DNA from 3 places in the Comamonas sp. lk genome. Region 2 is predicted to be linked to each of the others. Evidence: predicted binding sites of a transcription regulator. Region 2 holds the regulator's gene; each other region holds the start of a gene.
What was found. The regulator FNR, encoded in region 2, switches genes on or off when oxygen is low (the NO sensors DNR and NnrR bind a similar motif). The targets are predictions, from matches to a motif close to TTGATNNNNATCAA.
Positions count from the first base shown of each region.

Region 1: the regulator FNR is predicted to act here: its motif matches at 2,157-2,170, upstream of clpB (ATP-dependent chaperone ClpB).
Region 3: the regulator FNR is predicted to act here: its motif matches at 3,096-3,109, upstream of EAO39_RS13675 (3-hydroxybenzoate 6-monooxygenase).

Region 1 covers NZ_UOOB01000001.1:1,371,274-1,378,175, forward strand. Annotated here, with positions in the region: gene moaE (molybdopterin synthase catalytic subunit MoaE) at 1-77, shown strand, start outside; gene EAO39_RS06115 (DMT family transporter) at 178-1,071, opposite strand; gene EAO39_RS06120 (AraC family transcriptional regulator) at 1,206-2,126, shown strand; gene clpB (ATP-dependent chaperone ClpB) at 2,265-4,874, shown strand; gene EAO39_RS06130 (hypothetical protein) at 4,903-5,256, shown strand; gene EAO39_RS06135 (coniferyl aldehyde dehydrogenase) at 5,415-6,854, shown strand.
Region 2 covers NZ_UOOB01000001.1:2,242,725-2,249,626, reverse strand. Annotated here, with positions in the region: gene EAO39_RS10350 (HD-GYP domain-containing protein) at 1-322, opposite strand, end outside; gene EAO39_RS10345 (sulfite exporter TauE/SafE family protein) at 502-1,230, opposite strand; gene hemN (oxygen-independent coproporphyrinogen III oxidase) at 1,234-2,616, opposite strand; gene fnr (fumarate/nitrate reduction transcriptional regulator Fnr) at 2,878-3,600, shown strand; gene EAO39_RS10330 (hypothetical protein) at 3,666-3,917, opposite strand; gene EAO39_RS10325 (FixH family protein) at 4,125-4,436, opposite strand; gene ccoG (cytochrome c oxidase accessory protein CcoG) at 4,499-5,941, opposite strand; gene ccoP (cytochrome-c oxidase, cbb3-type subunit III) at 6,023-6,902, opposite strand, start outside.
Region 3 covers NZ_UOOB01000001.1:3,011,248-3,018,149, forward strand. Annotated here, with positions in the region: tRNA gene EAO39_RS13655 (tRNA-Gln) at 162-238, opposite strand; gene EAO39_RS13660 (glutathione S-transferase) at 693-1,385, shown strand; gene EAO39_RS13665 (LysR family transcriptional regulator) at 1,510-2,406, opposite strand; gene EAO39_RS13670 (MarR family transcriptional regulator) at 2,416-2,997, opposite strand; gene EAO39_RS13675 (3-hydroxybenzoate 6-monooxygenase) at 3,249-4,454, shown strand; gene EAO39_RS13680 (cupin domain-containing protein) at 4,479-5,609, shown strand; gene EAO39_RS13685 (fumarylacetoacetate hydrolase family protein) at 5,755-6,462, shown strand; gene maiA (maleylacetoacetate isomerase) at 6,472-6,902, shown strand, end outside.

The sequences.
Region 1 (6,902 bases), 870 kb from region 2:
AGGAAGAGACCCCGCAGGGCGCGCGCTGGGTGGATGCCCGCGTCAGCGATGAACAGGCGCTGGCGCGTTGGAGCTAGTCTGGGTTGCGGAGTGCGGTCGGCGTGGGGCGGTGAGGGTGTAGAATCTGCAATTCTATGAATAATCTGGCTCTAGCCCTTATGTATCAAGCGCATTCAGCTACGATTTCTGAAGTGTCAGCCCCGCCATCCAGCGCGGCGGCTTGAAGACCAGCACATTGCCGGCCATCACCAGGGCCAGACCCAGCAGGCCGCTGCCCGTCCAGGCATAGCCCTCGACCAGGGCCGAGATATTGAGTGCCACGATGGGAAACAGTACCGTGGCATAGGCGGCTTTCTCGGGGCCGAGTCGGCCCACCAGTGTCAGATAGGCGGTAAAGGCAATCACCGAGCCGGGAAGCGCCAGATACAGCAGCGCGGCTGTGTAGCCGGGACGGGTGTCGAATGTCCACGGCAGGCCTGCCATCAGCGCATAGACCGCCAGCAGCAGCGTGCCCGCTAGCATGCCCCAGGCATTGGTCTGCAGCGGCTTGTAGCCCAGCTTCTGCAGCGAGGCAGAGAGCATGTTGCCGCAAGAAAAGCATAGCGTTCCGCCCAGAGCCCAGGCCAGACCCTGCCAGCTGGCGTGCTGACCCTGGGCCAGCTCGGGCCAGAACAGAATGACCAGACCCGCCAGCCCCAGGCTGCTGCCGGCCAGCACATGGGGTGCCAGCCTGCGGCCATAGATCAGTCGGGCCAGCAGTGCGTTCCAGATGCTGGCGCTGGAAAAGACCACGGCGGCGAGGCCGCTGGTCAGCGTCTCGCTGGCGTGCATGAAGCAGACAAAGTTCAGACTGAAAAGGCATAGACCCTGTGCCAGTACCCGCGGCACGGCCGGGCCGCGCGGCACTTTCCATTGGCGGCTCAGGGCGAGCCAGGCAAACAGAACCAGGGCGGCTAGGCCAAAGCGGTAGGCAATCGAGATCTCAATGGGCACGCTGCCCAGCTGCATTTTCAGCGCGATCCAGGTGGAGCCCCAGATCAGCACGACCAGGGCATACAAAGGCAACATCATGGCTTTCTCGGCAATCACAAGATGCTGGCCATGATGCGCGGCGGCCTGGTTGCGGCATTGCATATTCCTGCGGTTTTGTGGCGCTGCAAGCCGGGATGGACAGGCCTGGTTGAAGAGCTGGGACACAATGGGCCATGTGCGCCCCCGCCTTGCAGCCCGTCTCCCGACCACAGCAACAGCATCTTTGCCAGGTGCTGGCGCAGTCGCAGGCGCAGCTGCAGCGGCAGGCACAGCTGACCCAATCGCTGCAACTGGCGGTCTGGGCCAATCGTGATGACGAGGTGGTCTATAGCCGGCAAAGCCATCACACGCTCAGCGTGTATCTGGCGGGCGGCAAGGGCTCGCAACTCAAGGGCGATGCGGATGCGCGCGGTGAGGCCGGGCGCTTTTGCATTTTTCCGGCGCAGCATGAATCGTCATGGCTGGTGCGCGAACCGGTGCGCTTTCTGCATCTCTACATCTCGGATCAGGCCTGGGCCGAGCGCGTGGTGCGCCTGCTCGATGCCGAGCCGCGCAGCCATGCACCAACACCGCAAATCTATGCCCAGGATGCCGCTTATCTGCGCTGGGCGCAGACGCTGGATGCGCTGGACTGGAGCGATGCAGCCAGCTGGCTGCGGGCCGATACGCTGAGTCAGCAGGTGCTGGACAGCCTGGTGCTGCAATCGGCCACGCCCCAGCGCAGGCAGGCCGCGCTCAGAGTGGCTGGCGGTCTGTCTTCGCTGGCGCGCCGCCGGGTGCTGGACTATGTTGAGGCACATCTGGCGGACAGCAAGGCGCTGACGCTGCAGGCTCTGGCCGGGGTGGCCTGTCTGTCGGAGTTTCACTTTGCCCGCATGTTTCACCAGAGCATGGGCTGCACCGTTCATGACTGGGTGCTGCAGCGCAGGCTGGGCCGGGCACGCAGCTTGCTGGCGGCATCGGGATGCAGGCCGACGCTGGCCCGAGTGGCGGAGGAGACGGGTTTTTCCAGCGCCAGTCACCTGCTGCGCAGCTTTCGCACGCATTTGGGCATGACTCCTACGCAGTTTTCCCGGCTGCAGCAGGATGCTTGACGGGCGCTGGTGTGCCGCGATGGATGGCCTTTGATCTGGCGCAAGCCGGAGACTTTGTTGCAGGCGCAGACCTTGAAAATCTCCGCTATGTGCTTAGATTATGAGCAATGAATCTGTTATGGAGTGGAGACCCACACTATGCGAATTGACAAACTGACTACCAAATTTCAAGAAGCTTTGGCCGATGCGCAGTCGCTTGCGCTGGGCGCCGATCAATCCACCATTGACCCTCTGCATCTGCTGGTCGCCATGCTGCGCCAGCCCGACGGTCCGTCCGCGCTGCTGCAGCGTGCAGGCTGCAATGTGCAGCAACTCAAGAGCTCGGCCGAGAAGGCCATGGCCGATCTGCCGCGCGTGCAGCAGCAAGGCGACGTGCAAGTGGGCTCGGAGCTGGCCCGTCTGCTGCAGGCCACCGACAAGGAAGCCATGAAGCGTGGCGACCAGTTCATCGCCAGCGAGCTGTTCTTGCTGGCCCTGGCCGATGGCGCGGGCTCGTCCAGCCGTGCAGGCGCTTTGCTCAAGGAAAGCGGTGTCAGCCGCTCCAGTCTGGAGTCGGCCATTGATGCCGTGCGCGGTGGGCAGAACGTGGACAGCGCAGAAGCCGAAGGCCAGCGCGAAGCCCTCAAAAAATACACCCTGGACCTGACCGAGCGTGCCCGCAGCGGCAAGCTTGATCCCGTGATCGGCCGCGACGATGAGATCCGTCGGGCCATTCAGGTGCTGCAACGCCGCAGCAAGAACAATCCCGTGCTGATCGGTGAGCCCGGCGTGGGTAAGACCGCAATCGTGGAAGGTCTGGCCCAGCGCATTGTGGCCGGTGAAGTACCTGAATCCCTGAAGAATAAGCGCGTGCTGTCGCTGGATATGGCGGGCCTGCTGGCCGGTGCCAAGTATCGCGGTGATTTTGAAGAGCGCCTCAAATCCGTGCTCAAGGAAGTCTCGCAGGACGAAGGCCGGATCATTCTTTTCATCGACGAAATTCACACCATGGTAGGCGCCGGCAAGGCCGACGGAGCCATGGACGCAGGCAATATGCTCAAGCCCGCCCTGGCGCGTGGCGAGCTGCACTGCGTGGGCGCCACCACGCTGGACGAGTACCGCAAGTACATTGAAAAAGACGCGGCGCTGGAGCGGCGCTTCCAGAAGGTGATGGTCAACGAGCCTTCGGTGGAAGACACGATTGCCATCTTGCGCGGTCTGCAGGTCAAGTACGAAAGCCACCACAACGTGGACATTACCGACCCCGCCATCGTGGCTGCGGCCGAGCTGTCGCACCGCTATATCACCGACCGTTTTCTGCCGGACAAGGCCATCGACCTGATTGACGAGGCTGCGGCCAAGATCAAGATCGAGATGGACTCCAAGCCCGAGGTCATGGACAAGCTCGAGCGCCGCATGATTCAGCTCAAGATCGAGCGCGAAGCCATGAAGAAGGAAAAGGACGAGGCTTCGCAAAAGCGTCTGGCCTTGATCGAGGAAGAACTCGAGAATCTGGAGCGTGAATACGCCGATCTGGAAGAGGTCTGGACTTCGGAGAAGGCCAGCGCCCAGGGTTCGGAGCAGATCCGCAAGGAGATCGACCAGATCCGCGTGCAGATCGAGGAATTCAAGCGCAAAGGTGATTTCAACAAGGTGGCCGAGCTGCAATACGGCAAGCTGCCTGCTCTGGAAAAGCAGTTGCATGAAGCCCAGAACGAAGAGGAAGGCGGCAGCAAGCCCGCCAACCAGCTGCTGCGCACGCAAGTCGGTGCCGAGGAAATTGCCGAGGTGGTCAGCCGTGCCACCGGTATTCCCGTGGCCAAGATGATGCAGGGCGAAAAAGACAAGCTGCTGCGCATGGAAGACAAGCTGCACGAGCGTGTGGTGGGCCAGGAGGAGGCGATCTCTGCCGTGGCCAATGCCATCCGCCGTTCGCGCTCGGGTCTGTCCGATCCGAATCGCCCCACAGGCTCCTTCCTGTTCCTGGGCCCTACCGGCGTGGGCAAGACCGAGCTGTGCAAGGCGCTGGCAGGCTTTATGTTCGACAGCGAAGACCATCTGGTGCGCATCGACATGAGCGAATTCATGGAAAAGCACTCTGTGGCACGTCTGATTGGTGCGCCACCAGGCTATGTGGGCTACGAGGAGGGCGGCTACCTGACGGAAGCCGTGCGCCGCAAGCCCTATAGCGTGCTGCTGCTCGACGAGGTGGAAAAAGCCCACCCCGATGTCTTCAATGTGCTGCTGCAGGTGCTCGACGATGGCCGCTTGACCGATGGTCAGGGTCGCACGGTGGACTTCAAGAACACCGTGATCGTGATGACCAGCAACATTGGTTCACATTTGATTCAGGCCATGGTGGGCCAGGACGCCGATGACATCAAAGAAGCGGTGTGGGGGGAACTTAAAACCCATTTCCGACCCGAATTCTTGAATCGCATCGACGAGACCGTGGTCTTCCATGCGCTGGACGCACGCAATATCGAGGCTATTGCCAGAATTCAGCTCAAACTGCTGGAGCGTCGTCTGGAGAAAATGGATCTGGGCATTCAGGTGTCCGAGCAGGCTCTGGCCGAGTTGGCCAAGGTTGGCTTCGATCCCGTGTTCGGTGCCCGTCCGCTCAAGCGTGCGATTCAACAGCGTATTGAAAATCCGCTGTCCAAGTTGTTACTTGAAGGCAAATTTCTGCCCAAGAGTACCATCTCGGTACATGTGGACCCGGTCACTGCGCCCGGGGTATTCAGGTTCGAGGCCGCAGGCACTGCCTGAGCTTCTTGAGCAATAGAAAGGTTTTGCTTTGAACGATTTCGCCACCACCGCTACCCGTTGGGCCATCCGCATCGTGCTGATGCTGGTGGGTCTGGTGTTCTTTCTGTGCCTGATGGCAGTGGCCGGCTCGCTGGCGCTGCTCTGGGGCTTGCGTGCCCTGTGGGCCAGGCTCACCGGTCAGCCCATCATGCCCATGAGCATGGGCGGCATGAGCCCGTTTGCCGGCTGGCAGACGGTATACCGCTCGGGTGCCGAGTGGATGGCGCAATCGTCGGGCAAGGCCTCTGCGGCTGAAGAACGCGATTCACGCTCGCGTCGTGGCGTGTTGCCGGGCGCCGGTGACGTGACCGACGTGCAGCCACGCGAAGTGCACGAGTCGTAATGACAAGGCCGTCTGCAGCCCTCATACTGGGTTGCAGACGGCCTCTCATTCGTACCAAGGAGTCTGAATGCTGTATGCATCAGGCTCTTTTTTTACGCCGTGTTTACGCAGTCTCAGGCTATGGTTGAGGCTGTGATTAAAGAGCTTTTCAGACAGGCATGAACTACATGGACTTGCACCGCATTTTTGACCTGCAATACCAAGCCAGCCGCGCGCAGGTGGACGTGCCCATTTTGGTGCGCCGCGAGCGCCTGCTGCGCTTGCAAAAAATGCTGGTGGAAAGCGGTGCCGAGCTGTCAGCTGCCGTGCAGGCTGACTTTGGCGTGCGCTCCGAGCGCTGGACGGAGATGCTTGACCTGATGCTGGTGCGCAACATGCTCAAGCACACGCTCAAGCATCTGGGGGTGTGGTCCAGGCGCCAGCGCGTGCGTACTCCGCTGATGCTGCAGCCGGGCAAGGCCTGGGTCGAGCGCCAGCCCCTGGGGGTGGTGGGCATCATCGCGCCCTGGAATTATCCGGTGCAGCTGTCGCTGGCACCGGCCATCACTGCGCTGGCTGCGGGCAACCGCGTCATGCTCAAGCCCAGCGAGCTGACGCCGCATACCTCGGCCAAGATGGCCGAGCTGGTGGCCCGTTTTTTTGCCCCCGACGAATTCTGTGTGATCCAGGGCGATACGGGTGTTGCCACGCAATTCTCGGGTCTGCAGTTCGACCATCTGCTGTTTACCGGCTCCACGGCCGTAGGGCGCCGCGTGGCCCAGGCGGCGGCGGTGCATCTGACGCCCACCACGCTGGAGCTGGGTGGCAAGTCGCCTTGCATACTCTCGCAAAGCTGCGATATGCAGGAAGTCGCGCTCAAGATTGCCTATGGCAAGCTGATCAATGCAGGCCAGACCTGTATTGCGCCCGACTATGTGCTGCTGCCGCGCGGACAGGAGCAGGCGTTTGCCGAGGCCTTCAGGGCCGCGGTGCAAAAGCTCTATCCCTCGATCTCGGGCAACCCGGATTACACGGCCATCATCAGCAAACGCCATCTGGCGCGCTTGAAGCAGATGCTGCGCCAGGCCCAGAGCCTGGGGGCGCAGGTGCACTGGATGCACGAGGCGGCGGCGCCTGCGGCCGAAGGTGATGCCACGAGCTGGGGCGAGGCCGTGGAGCGCCAGCTGGCGCCGGCGCTGGTGTTTGGCACTACGGGGCAGATGCAGTTGATGCAAGAGGAAATCTTTGGCCCCATCCTGCCGGTGATCTCATACGAACACATCGAGGATGTGATCAATGCCATCAACGCCAGTCCCAGGCCTTTGGCCCTGTACTGGTTTGGCAACAACGAGACCGAGCGCGATGCGGTGCTGGCCCGCACCGTCAGCGGCGGTGTCTGCGTGAACGATACCTTGCTGCATGTGGCTCACGACAATCTGCCGTTTGGCGGCGTGGGCGATAGCGGCTGGGGTGCCTACCATTCGGAGCAAGGCTTTTTGCGCTTTACGCACCAGAAAGCCGTCTTTGTGCAGTCGCGCTGGGCCGCCACGTCCCTGCTTTATCCACCTTTTGGCGAGAAATTCGATCGCGTGATGGATTTCATGCGCCGTTGGTTTTAGCCGGATTTGGGTGGCAGGGCGCGCGGCATCAGCTTGCCGCGGGGCAAC
Region 2 (6,902 bases):
GCTGCTCATAGCCGCGCGCCGCCTGCAAGAATTGCAGATCCATGTGCTTGACCTTGGCATGCCACTGCTCGACCGCGTCCGAATGCAGTGACTGCGGGTTCAATGGGGTCGACGATGACAAAGACTCGGGATCTGGCAAGAAACCCGCAGGCAGATCCTCATCCCCGTTTAAAGCGGACGCCATTTCGCTTTTATCGGGGTCGTACTGAATCGTGCTCAGACCCAGCTCCTTCAAGGTCTGGATCTGCGCTTGAGAAATAATTTTGAAGTTATTGACCGGAAAGGGGTGATGAAGCCATCCCAAATCAAGATGGACATACATGCCTATCCGCACTTGCCCAATATCAATAACAGCGAGTCGATTCACTTTTTGCAACAGATGTGAGAGCTTGCATTATCTCCACTTCAGCAGGCTCTCTGAAGAAAATAAAGCGTCATACGCTCGCGACAAACCCGGATTGTCAGTTTTTTGGTAATGCAACGTCAATTTCAGCCCAGTGTTCAGCGGCACCAAAGACTGGGTTTGTAGATCAAGTCCATCCACAGGGCCCAGGCCGATATGGCGACCAGCATCAGCCCCGCGATGCGGGTACCCCATTGCGCACGCACCGCATTGATTCGGGATTGACTCAGGCGCCACAGCCAGGGGCCTCCTAGCAGCCAGAGCCCGCTGCCTATGGCAAACGCAGCCATGGCCAAACCGCCTTGCCATGCGCCGCCGCTGAGTGCGGCTACCAGCACGGCCGAGTAAAGCAAGCCGCAAGGCATCAATGCCCAGAAAAAGCCGGCCGCCAGACGGCCACCGGGCGCGCTGACCCAGGGCTGCACACGCTGCCAGGCAAAACGCCCTGCACTCTCGAGCCATGCCGGCTGCCTGGCCTGCACCATCAAAGCCAGACCCCAGGCCATGACAGCCACATGGGACAGAGCCCACAAGGGCTGCAGCGCCGTGCTTTGATTGGTCAGCCAGGAAAGACTCTCCATGGCCACGGCCGCCGCAGCGCCCAGGGCCGAGTAGCCTGCAATACGCCCTAGATGAAACGACAGAAGCGCCAACCATGGACGGCTTGGCTTGCCGTGAAAGTGCAGCACTTGCGACGGGCCGCCGTCAGTACGGCGGTCGGCCTTGCTGCCAGTGACCGCACTGCAAGGCGCAGCACACATGACAAGACAATGGGACCCACCCACGAGTCCCATGATCAAAGCAGTCCAGAGCAGCGAAATCAACATGCCCTAGATGATCCTGGAAAAACGCGCACGGTTTCGGTCTGCCTGCAAATACCGATCAAACAGCATGGCAACTCCGCGCACAAAGAACCAGCCCAGCGGCGTGACCTTGAAGCCTTCGTCGCTGAGCACCAGCAGCCCGTTGGCCTGCATTTCCTTCAAAGCCTGCAGCTCTGGCGCGAAATACTCCTGAAAGTTCAGCAGCCAGGCCTGCTCCATGGGCTCAAACAGCACCTCGCCCTGGCACATGATGGACATGATGACGGCCCGGCGCAGCATGTCATCACGCGAAAGCGCCAGTCCACGAACCACAGGCAACGTACCTGCATCCAGCGCATCGTAATACTCCTCCAGGGTTTTGGCGTTCTGGCTGTAGCTCGCCCCCACCTTGCCGATGGCCGACACACCCAGCGCAATCAGATCGCAATCGGGTTGCGTGCTATAGCCTTGGAAGTTGCGGTGCAAGCGCCCCTGGCGCTTGGCAATCGCCAGGGAATCATCGGGCAGGGCAAAGTGATCCATGCCCACATAGACATAACCCCCGTCCATAAAGGCATCAATGGCTCCCGAGAGCATATTGAGCTTGTCCTGGCCCATGGGTAAATCCGCAGACTCGATGCGCCGCTGGGGCTTGAACCGCTCGGGCAGGTGGGCATAGGCATACAGGGCGATGCGATCCGGGCGCAGTTCGTTGACCTGGGCCAGCGTGCGCGCAAACGACTGCGGGGTTTGCTTGGGCAGACCGTAAATCAGGTCCACATTGATGGAGGCAAAGCCCAGTTCGCGCGCCTTTTGCACCAGGGCAAAAACCTGCTCGGCAGGTTGTTCACGGTGCACGGCTTTCTGTACCGCGGGGTCGAAATCCTGAACCCCGAAGCTCAGGCGATTGAAGCCCAGCTCCTTGAGCACGGCCAGGCGCTCATTCGTCACGGTGCGCGGATCTACTTCTATCGAGTACTCCCCACCCGCTTCGAGCTTGAAATGCTCACGCATCAAGTCCATAAGCCGGGCCAGTTCGGCATCGGAAAAAAACGTGGGCGTGCCGCCGCCCAGATGCAGCTGGCTGACCGCCTGTCCCTTGCCGCAGTGCTCGGTATGCAAGGCCACTTCACGCGCCAGATAGTCAAGATACTGGGCCGCTTTCTCGTGGTGCTTGGTCACGATCTTGTTGCAGGCACAGTAGTAGCACAGCGACTCGCAAAATGGCACATGCACATACAGCGAAAGCGGCAGCGCCCTCGCTGCGCAGTGGGTCTTGCGTTGCTGGAGCGCCAGGATGTAGTCCTCGGTGCCGAAAGCCTCTACAAAACGGTCGGCTGTTGGAAATGATGTGTAGCGTGGTCCAGGAACATCAAATCGACTCAGTAGCTCGGGCGTAACAGCGGTCATAACGTGAATGTCAGGATGCGCTCACATTGGCGGATGACAGCTTGTTTCCTGATGGGCAGGATTTCTGGCAACTGCAACCGCAATGAACTCGCACACATTGATTGAAGGAATGATTGCAATGTGCCCCAAGCCAAACACATCAGCCTTGATGGATATCAAGAAATGCCAAGGCAACAGCTGCGACAATTTGATCCATCTCATCACTCACCAAGAGGTCACAGATAGTCCAGGCCCACCGGCTTGCACCATCCCTGCTTACCCATGAATCTTCAGACCATCAAAGCAAGCTGCTCCAACTGCAATCTGCGCGAACTGTGCATGCCCATGGGCCTGGACGATGAACAGATGGAGCGTATTGATGAGATCGTGGCGACACGCCGCAAAGTCAAACGCGGTGGTCTGCTGTTTCGCAATGGCGAAGGTTTCACTTCGCTGTATGCCATTCGCACCGGCTTTTTCAAGACCTGCGTCGCCACCGAGGACGGCCGCGATCAGGTGACCGGCTTTCAGATGGCGGGCGAGATCATAGGCCTTGACGGCATCGTCAACGACCACCACACCTGCGACGCGGTGGCACTGGAAGATGCCGAGGTCTGCGTGATGCCGTTTGACAAGCTCGAGCAGCTCTCGCGCGAAGTCACCGCCTTGCAAAATCATGTGCACAAAGTCATGAGCCGCGAGATTGTGCGCGAGCACGGTGTGATGCTGCTGCTGGGCAGCATGCGCGCCGAAGAGCGGTTGGCCGCCTTTGTGCTCAATCTGGTGCAGCGCCTGTCTGCCCGCGGTTTTTCCAAGTCGGAGCTGGTGTTACGAATGACCCGCGAGGAAATCGGCAGCTATCTGGGCCTCAAGCTGGAAACCGTGAGCCGCACCTTCTCCAAGTTTGCCGAAGAAGGCATTGTGGAAGTCAAGCAACGCCATCTGCGCATTCTGGATACGGAGGCGCTCAAGCGCATCGTCAACAGCCAGCAGTGCCACGACTAAGGCACGCCCCACTTCACAATCAAAAAGCCCGCGTCGATGGACGCGGGCTTTCTTCATGGGGCGGCTTACTCAACCAGCGGCTCGGAAGCCATGCCGTGATTGAGCTCCTGCGCGGAGCGCGAAAGCAAGCAGGTGATGTAGCTTGACAACAGGGTCACGCCCCAGAACACAAAGAACGCCAGCGTGCAGACAGCGTTGCGCGACCAGCCCACAGGGCCGATATCGCCGGGATCGACAAAGGCAAAAACTACCATCTCCAGGATTGCCGCCGCCAGAAAAGCCGGCCAGGCAATCCACTTCCAGCGTTGAGCGAGCATGCTGCGTCTCCTTGGGCTGTGTCATCGGTGCAAAACATTTTGCACAAACAGCCATGGAATGCGCCCCCGCAAACCCTTGGATTGCCGCAAACAGCGGGCAAGCCTAGGCAGGTGAAACCCGAATTACTATTTATTTAATAGCTATCAACGCTTCATACATATGGGCTACAGATCGAAAATGCTTTGAATTCACCGAAAAACAAGCATTTAGCGGTCCGTGGGGTGGTCCTTGGCCGGAGTAGCGGCGTGATTGCGGCCCGTCACGGCAGGCGCCAGACTTTTTTGCGACTCTTCCAGGCGCTTGTTGATCTCGATACCGTGCTGGTAGTAATCCGGGTCAATGACGGGATCGGGCGCACTGATGGCGATATAGGCCGTCACAAAGCCGGCCACCACCACGATGGCCGGTCCGGCAACAACCAGCCAGACATGAGGAAACTTCCACCAGGGCTTGCCGTCTTCGGCGTGAACCGGCTTGGCAGCGCGCCCGGCAGGGGCAGAAACAGGACTAGAAGACATGGCAAAACCTCTTTGATCAATCTGCCGCAAGCGCCTGCGAGGCGGCTGCGGCATTCATATTGTTAACGCGGCACCAGAAACACGGCTTTTTCAGACGTGCGCCCTGCACCAGCGGTCACGGCATCCACATTGAAGTACACGGTATGCGAGCCCGGCGCTGCCGATCCATAGGGAATCTGCAGACCCACGGGCACGCCGCGTGTCTCCGCCGGCCCGACCACAACCTCATCTTCAAGCACCACCTCCAGGCCATCCAGTCCCGTGGCCGTGATGCGATAGCGCTGCTCCTGCTCGGTGGCATTCATGATCTGCAAGCGGTAGACATTCTCCAGCTTGCCGCCGGCCACAATGCGCGACAGCGAGGCACGGTCGCGAATCACATTGAGCTTGAGCGGCTCGCGCATGATCAGGCTGCCTATCATGGCCGCGCTCAGACCCAGCAACACCACCGTGTAGATCAGCACCCGCGGCCGGAATACTCTGCGGATGATCTGCGCCTGCTTCCAGGCCCTGGCGATGGCATTTTGCGTGCTCATGCGTATCAGTCCGCGCGCATAGCCCATCTTGTCCATCACGGAGTTGCAGGCATCGATGCACAGCCCGCAACCAATGCACTCGTATTGCAGACCGTTACGGATATCGATACCCACGGGGCAGACCTGTACGCACAGCTTGCAGTCAATGCAGTCGCCCAAGCCCTGGGCCTTGGCGTCCACCTGCTTGGTGCGGGGCGCGCGCGGCTCGCCGCGCTGACCGTCGTAGCTGACGATCATGGTGTCCTTATCGAACATGGCGCTCTGAAAGCGGGCGTAGGGGCACATGTATTTGCAGACCTGCTCGCGCATATAGCCCGCATTGCCATAGGTAGCAAAACCGTAGAACAGCACCCAGAAGATCTGCCAGTTGCCTTGCAGCTCAAGCAGCTGCGAACCCAGCTCACGAATGGGCACGAAAAAGCCCACAAAGGTAAAGCCGGTCCACAGGGAAACGGCAATCCACAGAAACTGCTTGAGTGACTTCTTCCAGATTTTCTCGAAAGTCCAGCCGCTCTTGTCTATGCGCATGCGGGCGCTGCGGTCGCCTTCGACCTTGCGCTCTATCCACATGAAGATTTCGGTGTATACCGTTTGCGGACAGGAAAAGCCGCACCACAGACGCCCGGCCACCGCCGTGAAGAGAAACAGCGCCAGCGCACTGATGATGAGCAAGCCCGTCAGATAAATGAAGTCCTGCGGATACAGCACCAGTCCGAAGAGATAAAAACGGCGCGCCTCCAGATCGAACAGCACCATCTGGCGCTGGCCCCACTGCAACCAGGGCATGCCGTAGAAGAACAGCTGGGTCAGGAACACCATGGCCCAGCGCCAGCGGGAGAAAAAACCGCTGATGGAGCGCGAGTACACCTTTTGCTCGGAGGCGAACATCGCCACCATCTTGTCCCCGTCCTCGGGCTCTACAGGCGTGATCGGGATGATCTTGCGGGGCTTGCCGTTATCGGGCTGCATGGCAGCTCCTTAATTTTTTGTAATGACTGAAAATTCAAACGCGAAAAAAGGCGACGCATGAGCGCCGCCTTTCCAGCATGCTTACTTCTGAGCCGGGCTGCCCTTGTTGGACAAGCCCCAAACATAGGAAGCCAGCACGGCAATCTGCGCCTCGGTCAACTTGTCCTTCTGGGCGGGCATCTCGTTGTGCTTGCCGTTGTTGACGATGTTGACGATGGCCGCTTCACCCCAGCCGTGCAGCCAGATGTCGTCGGTCAGATTGGGGGCACCCAGAGCCTGGTTGCCCTTGCCGTCCACACCGTGGCAGGCGGCGCAGGCCACAAACTTGGACTTGCCTTGCGAGGCACGAACCGTGTCATGCGGGCTGCCGGAGAGGCTGAGCACATAGTTGGCCAGGTTGCGCACATCCTCGCTGGAGCCCACGGCCGCGGCCATGGGGGGCATGACGCCGGTGCGGCCGTTGGTGATGGTTTCCCTGATCTTCTCCGGTGTGCCGCCATAAAGCCAGTCACCGTCGGCCAGATTGGGGAAGCTCTTGCTGCCATGCGCATCCGAAGCGTGGCACTGGGCGCAGTTGTTCATGAACAAACGCTCACCAATGGCCATGGCCTGGGAGTCCTTGGCCATTTCTTCGGTGGGCATGCTGACGAACTTGGCATACATGGGTTCCAGATCGGCCCGGGCCTTGGCCACTTCCTTGTCGTAGGCGCCAGTCTGCGTCCAGTCCAGCTTGCCGGTGAAAGCACCCAGGCCGGGGTATGCAGCCAGATAGCCGAGACTGAAGATGATGGTGATCAGAAACAGTCCCATCCACCATTTGGGCATGGGGTTGTTGAGTTCGCGCAGGTCTCCGTCCCAGACGTGGCCCGTGGTGTTGTCGGCCGAGGAGACCACTTTCTTGCGCGCCACTACCAACAGCAGCAGCAAGCAGCCAATGATGCCCAGCAGCGTAATCGCAGCC
Region 3 (6,902 bases), 770 kb from region 2:
CTGCGCCCGGCGAATGCGAATTTCACCAGATCGAATCCGCGCAATGGATGGACCCGCGGATGGCGTATGACAAACCAAGCGGGAAAAAGGCAATGCAAAGCGCAACACAAAAGGCACAAAACAAAAAACCTGTTCACTTGCGTGAACAGGTTTTTATATCTTGGCAGGGGAAGAAGGATTCGAACCTTCGCATGCCGGAATCAAAATCCGGTGCCTTAACCAGCTTGGCGACTCCCCTACGATGGATCGAATTGTACAACGACTTTTCGCTATGAATTTCGAAGTTCGACAAAATTGTGCAATCGCACATAATTTTTAGCAAGACCGGTTGCCAGGCCCTCGAACGCTCGCAGGCTGCAGAGCCTATCAGCGGTATGGACCTGTGCTTGCCGCATGGCCCGCACCCGGATGGCGTGGCCGCTGATGCGCTGTACGGTCACAACAAATAGCACTGTGTCTTTCAGAATCCCTTGCACCCCTTTAGCCTCGCGAGTTTGGCCTTCACGCACTTTGGTATTCGCTTTGGCTCGTTTCCAGGCCCGCAAAGCCGCTGGCTTTGGCTATAGGCGATCTATAGGCGATCACGCCCTGACGGCATGAGACATGGGTTAGGCTGTGGGCTGCTCCATTCCCAAACTCATCCAAGCGCACGCAAAGCCTTCAACGCTGCATCGCACTTTTCTCTGCTGTTCATGTCTGATTCCTTGTCCTCACCCTCTTCGCTGCCTGTGCTGTATTCCTTTCGCCGCTGTCCTTATGCGATTCGTGCCCGTTTGGCGCTGGCGCATTCGGCCATGGCCTGCGAGTTGCGCGAGATCAATCTGAGAAACAAGCCACAGGCACTGCTGGATGCATCGGCCAAAGGCACGGTGCCGGTGCTGGTGAGTGCAGATGGAGCCGTGATCGATCAAAGCCTAGACATCATGCTGCATGCGCTTGCCGCCAACGATCCCGACGGCTGGCTCTCACCCACGCAAGGCGAGCTGAGCGAGATGCTGTCGCTGATCGCGCGCAATGACGGTTTTTTCAAGAAAGCGCTGGATCGCTGCAAATACCCCGAGCGCCACAGCGCCGAGGAAGTCAATCAGGCCCAGGCCGATGCACTGATCTGGCTCAGCGAGCTCAACGACCAGCTCGATCAGACCGGTTACCTGTTTGGTCTGCACCCTAGCCTGGCCGACATGGCTTTGCGCCCTTTTGTACGCCAGTACGCCCGCATCGAGCAGGCGCAGTGGGACGAGCAGCCCTGGCCGCATCTGCAGGACTGGCTGCAACGCTGGATAGACTCCGCCTTGTTTGCCGAAGTGATGGAAACCTATCCCGGCTGGATTCCCGGCACCACCGGCCCCACGTTTGCGAACAAAGGTGTTCAAGCCAGCGCTTGATCGAAATACATAGCTGAAAGCGGCCACTGGGTCTGCGCTTTGGCAGCTTTCAATGAAAACCCCGGCCGCTTGCGTTGCCGGGGTTTTGATTTTTTCGCGAATCACTTGCTGACCTGAACGTATCTCAAGGACAGAGCAGGCTGCGCATGGATTGCACGGTATCGCGCAGAAAGCTCCAGGTGGCGGCAATGCGCGGAATCTGGCGCGACTCCACGGGCATGCTCATCCAGAAAGTGCGGGTGAAGCAGGCCTGCTCCGGCAGCACGCGGCTCAGAACCGGGTCTTTGTCGGCCAGAAAAGCTGGCAGCACGGCCAGACCTGCTCCGGCTCTGACGGCCTCGTATTGGGCGGTAATGCTGGTGCTGCGCAAGGCAAAACGCTCGGGCTGGTGCAAAGTGTCCAGCAGCTGCAGCTCGCGGGTAAACAACATATCGTCCACATAGTGCACAAAGCTGTGGTGGCGCAGATCTTCGGTCCTGGCCACCAGGGGCTTGCGGGCCAGGTATTCGCGCTGTCCGTACAGATAAAGCCGGTAGTCGGCCAGCTTGGTAACCACCACCGAGCCGCGCTTGGGGCGCTCCAGCGAGATGACGATGTCGGCCTCGCGCCGCGACAGATGCAGCATGCGCGGCAGCGCCAGCAAATCGATGCTGAGCATGGGGTAGCGCTGAGTCAGGCGCGCCAGCTCCGAGGCCAGCAACTGCGTGCCAAAGCCTTCGGTAGCACCCACCCGCACCAGTCCGGCCGGGCCTTCGCTGTGCGAGGCCAGCGCCAGCGGGCCGCGCTCCAGCCCATCGACCGCGCTTTGCATGCTGTCGGCCACGGTCAACAGCTGGCGGCCGGCTTCCGTCAGTCGCCACTGCCCGCCGGCGCGTTCAAACAGCACGGCACCCAGCTGCTTTTCCAGCGCCTGAATGCGGCGCGACACCGTGGTGTGTTCCACGCCCAGGCGGCGCGCGGCAGCAGCCATGCTGCCGTTGCGGGCCAGCTCGCCAAAAAAACGCAGATGGTCCCAGTCCATGAGCCGGGCTTACTCGACGGCTGCTTTGGCCGCTTTGACCAGCTTGCCGGCACGGGCGCCAGACGCCTTGCCCGTCAAGGACTTCACGGCCTTGACTGCCGCCGTGCGCTTGCCTTCTGCGCTGCGCTCGGCCACGGCACTGGGGGCGCGAGCGAACTCGTCGTTTTCATGGATCAGCAGCGCAATCAGCTCCATGAACTGGGCACGCTTGTCATCGGGTAGCGGCTCTAGCATGCGGCGCTGGGCGCGCAACACGGCAGGCTCGGCCTGCTGCAGCAATTCGCGGCCCTCATCCGTCAGCGTCAGCTGGCGCACCCGCCTGTCCGTGGGGCTGGGATTGCGCAGCATCAGGCCACGCACTTCCAGCCGGTCGATCACGCTGCCAATGGTGGAAGTGTCAAAACCGATGTTGCGCGCCAGCGTGCGCTGATCCACACCCGGCTGACGCAGCACGGCCGACATGGCCGCGTATTGCACGGGCGTGACGCCAAAGGCCTCGACCTCCTCCATGAAGACAGCCACGGCGATCTGCTGCAGCCTGCGTATGTGATAGCCGGGATAGTTTTCCAGTTCTGCGGGTTGGTATTGCATGTCTTGTTCTGTGTGGCTGCGGTGCGCAGAGGAATGTTCTCATGAATTCGGGCCGATTCAGACCGCGCATTCGACCACCGGGTTTACCCCAGAAACTTTTGAGATAAATAAAAACTACACTGATCGTCAGCACACTGTTTATTTATCTTCCGCGACCACTAGCCACCCGGCTTTTGGCGATGACGCAGACCTAGACGGGCCTGGTTTGCATCAGCACCGAGTGGAAAGCGGCACCAGAAAGAAGCGAAACCATGACGACTCCTTGCTCATCAACTCTTCCCGTCCTGGTGGCCGGCGGCGGCATTGGCGGCGTGGCGGCAGCCCTGTCGCTGGCCCGTCTGGGCTATGCCGTCAAGGTGCTGGAGCAGTCGCCCGAGCTGGGCGAAATCGGCGCCGGCATTCAGCTGGGTCCCAATGCTTTTGCCGCCTTCGATGCGCTGGGCATTGGCGAGCTGGCCCGCAGCCGCGCCGTCTATACCGACGAGATGGTCATGCACGACGCACTGGACGAGCGCCTGGTAGGACGCATCCCCACGGACGCAGCCTTTCGCCAGCGCTTTGGCAATCCCTATGCCGTGATTCACCGCGCCGACATTCACCGCTCGCTGCTAGAGGGTGCACAGGCCCATGGCAATATCGAAACCCTGACGGGAACACGCATTGAGCGCGTGGAGCAAAACGGCGAAACCGTCACCGTCTACGACCAGCATGGTGTGGCCCACGTCGGCCAGGCACTGATTGGCGCCGACGGCGTCAAATCCGTGGTGCGCCAGCAATATGTTGGCGATGCAGCCCGCGTTTCCGGCCATGTGGTGTACCGCGCCGTGGTCGAAAAAAACGACTTTCCCCAGGATCTGCGCTGGAATGCGGCCAGCATCTGGGTCGGCCCCAACTACCACCTTGTGCACTACCCGCTGCGCGGCGGCGAGCAATACAACGTGGTCGTCACCTTTCACAGCCGCGAGGCCGAGGAATGGGGCGTGCGCGAAGGCAGCCGCGAAGAAGTGCAAAGCTATTTCCAGGATTGCTGCCCGCTTGCACGCCAGCTGATCGACTTGCCCAAGAGCTGGAAACGCTGGGCCACGGCCGACCGCGAACCCATTGACCAATGGACTTTCGGCCGCACAACCTTGCTGGGCGATGCCGCCCACCCCACACTGCAATACATAGCCCAGGGCGCTTGCATGGCGCTCGAAGACGCCGTCACACTAGGCCGGGCCCTCAAGCACTGCGAGCACGACTGGCCTGCAGCGCTACAGCTTTATGAGCGCTCACGCATTGCCCGTACGGCGCGTGTGGTGCTTTCGGCGCGAGAGATGGGCCGTATCTTCCACGCCAAGGGAGTGGAGCGTCTGGTGCGCAACGATTTGTGGAAGGGGCGGTCGCCAGAGCGTTTTTATGACGCCATGGAATGGCTGTACGGCTGGACGGCAGAAACCTGCCTGGCCAAAGACTGAGTCCATCCAAAAAAAGCAAGCGCCATGCTCCATACAGAAACAACACCTCCTTCCCCCGTCAAACTGTCGGCCGGGGCCGGCCCCGGCCAGCCCGAACCCACGCCCGCACTCGAGCAGCTGTACCGCGGCTTCGAGCAGGAAATGCTGGTGCCGCTGTGGACGGAAATCGGCGGCCTGATGCCCGCCCACCCCAAAAGCCAGGCCTTGCCCCATTTGTGGCGCTGGGACCATCTGCTCAAGCTGGCCGACGAGGCCGGCCGCATCGTTCCCGTGGGCCGGGGCGGCGAGCGTCGCGCCATTGCCCTGGCCAACCCGGCCCTGGGCGGGCGCCCGTTTGCCACGCCCACGCTCTGGGCCGCGATTCAATATCTGATGCCCGGCGAAGATGCACCCGAGCACCGCCACAGCCAGCACGCTTTTCGCTTTGTGGTGGAAGGCGAAGGCGTGTGGACCGTGGTCAACGGTGACTCGGTGCGCATGTCGCGCGGCGACTTTCTGCCCCAGGGCGGTTGGAACTGGCATGCCCACCACAATGCGGCCAGTCAGCCCATGGCCTGGATTGACGGCCTGGACATTCCGTTTGCTTACTACACCGAGTCGCAGTTCTTCGAGCACGGACGCCTGCAGCTGGAGCCGCATGAGCGCGTCCAGCCCCAGTTTTCGCGCTCGGAGCGCCTGTGGGCTCACCCCGGCTTACGCCCGGTAGCGCATCTGGAGCCAACGCCCGCCACGCCGCTGCTGGCCTATCGCTGGGTGGATACGGACCGCGCCCTGAGCGAGCAACTGGCGCTGGAGGCCGAAGGCTATGCCGCCACCGTAAGCCCTGGCCACGCCGCCGTGCGCTACACCAACCCGACAAACGGCCGCGATGTGCTGCCCACGATTCGCTGCGAAATGCACCGCATTCAAAGCGGCGCAGCGACCCAGCCCAAGCGTGAAGTGGGTTCGGCCGTGTTCCAGGTCTTTGACGGCCAGGGTCTGGTCACCGTGGGCGACAAGCAATGGCAGGTGCGCCGTGGCGACATGTTTGTCGTGCCCTCATGGCAGCCCTTCACCGCCCGCTGCGATGCCGATCAACCCCAGCTGGATCTGTTCCGCTTTGCCGACACGCCCATTTTTGAAGCCGTTCACGCATATAGAGCAGAGACCCCCTGAGCCGCTGCGCGTCTTCCCCCTGAGAGGGGGACGACAGCCTTTGCTGCGGGGCGGCGGGGCCGCCCAGGCCCTTGCCGACTGTCCCACTCTTGAAGGGCGCTGGTTTCAAGCACTTCTTACCGATCACCAACCAGGAATTTCTCCCATGACCCCAAGCAACTATCTCTGGACTCCCGCTCCGGTTCAATCCCTGCCCGTGCAAGGCAGCGAGCAACGCCTGCCCATCAACCGCCTGTTCTTTGTGGGCCGCAACTACCACGCCCATGCGGTGGAAATGGGCCGCCCCGTGGACAAGAGCGTGGAGCGCCCCTTCTACTTCACCAAGGCCCCGCAGACGCTGACCGAATCCGGCGCCACCGTGGCCTACCCGCCAGAGACGAAAAACTATCACTTCGAGATGGAGTTGGTGGTGGCCATAGGCAAAGCCGGCTTTCGCATTGCGGCAAGCGAAGCCCATGAATACATCTACGGCTATGCCTGCGGCCTGGATATGACGCGCCGCGATCTGCAACTGGTGGCGCGCGACAAGGGCCGGCCCTGGGATCTGGGCAAGGATGTGGAGCAATCGTCCGTGGCCACCGCCGTAGTGCCCATGCCCGGCCAGGTGATTGAGTCCGGCGCCATCGAGCTGTCCGTCAACGGCGAAGTCAAGCAGCAGTCCGATGTGAACAAGCTGATCTGGAACATCCGCGAAATCATTGCCGACCTGTCGCTGTTCTATCACCTCCAGCCCGGTGATCTGATCTATACCGGCACGCCCGAAGGCGTGGGCGCCGTGCTGCCCGGCGACCGGATCACGGGCCGCGTGGAAGGCGTGGGCGAGATCGCCCTGACCGTGGGCCAGCCCGAGTAAGACGCCAGCATGCAGCTCTACAGTTTTTTCCGCAGCGGCACCTCGCACCGCCTGCGCATTGCGCTCAACCTCAAAGGGCTGAGCCCCGACTACATTCCCGTCGATCTGCGCGTGGACGAGCAGGCCCAGGCCGCCTTCAAAAGCGTGAACCCGCAAGGCCTGGTGCCGGCACTCACGCTCGATAGTGGCGAGACCCTGATCCAGTCGCCGGCCATCATCGAGTGGCTGGAAGAGCAGTACCCCACACCCGCCCTGCTACCCGCAGGTTCCCAGGCACGCGCCCAGGTACGTGCCCTGGCGGCCATCGTGGGCTGCGACATCCATCCCATCAACAACCGCCGCATTCTGCAGACGCTGCGCCAGCAGTTTGGTGCCGACGAAGCCGCCGTCAACGCCTGGTGCGCCACCTGGATTGGCGCCGGTTTTGATGCCATCGAGGC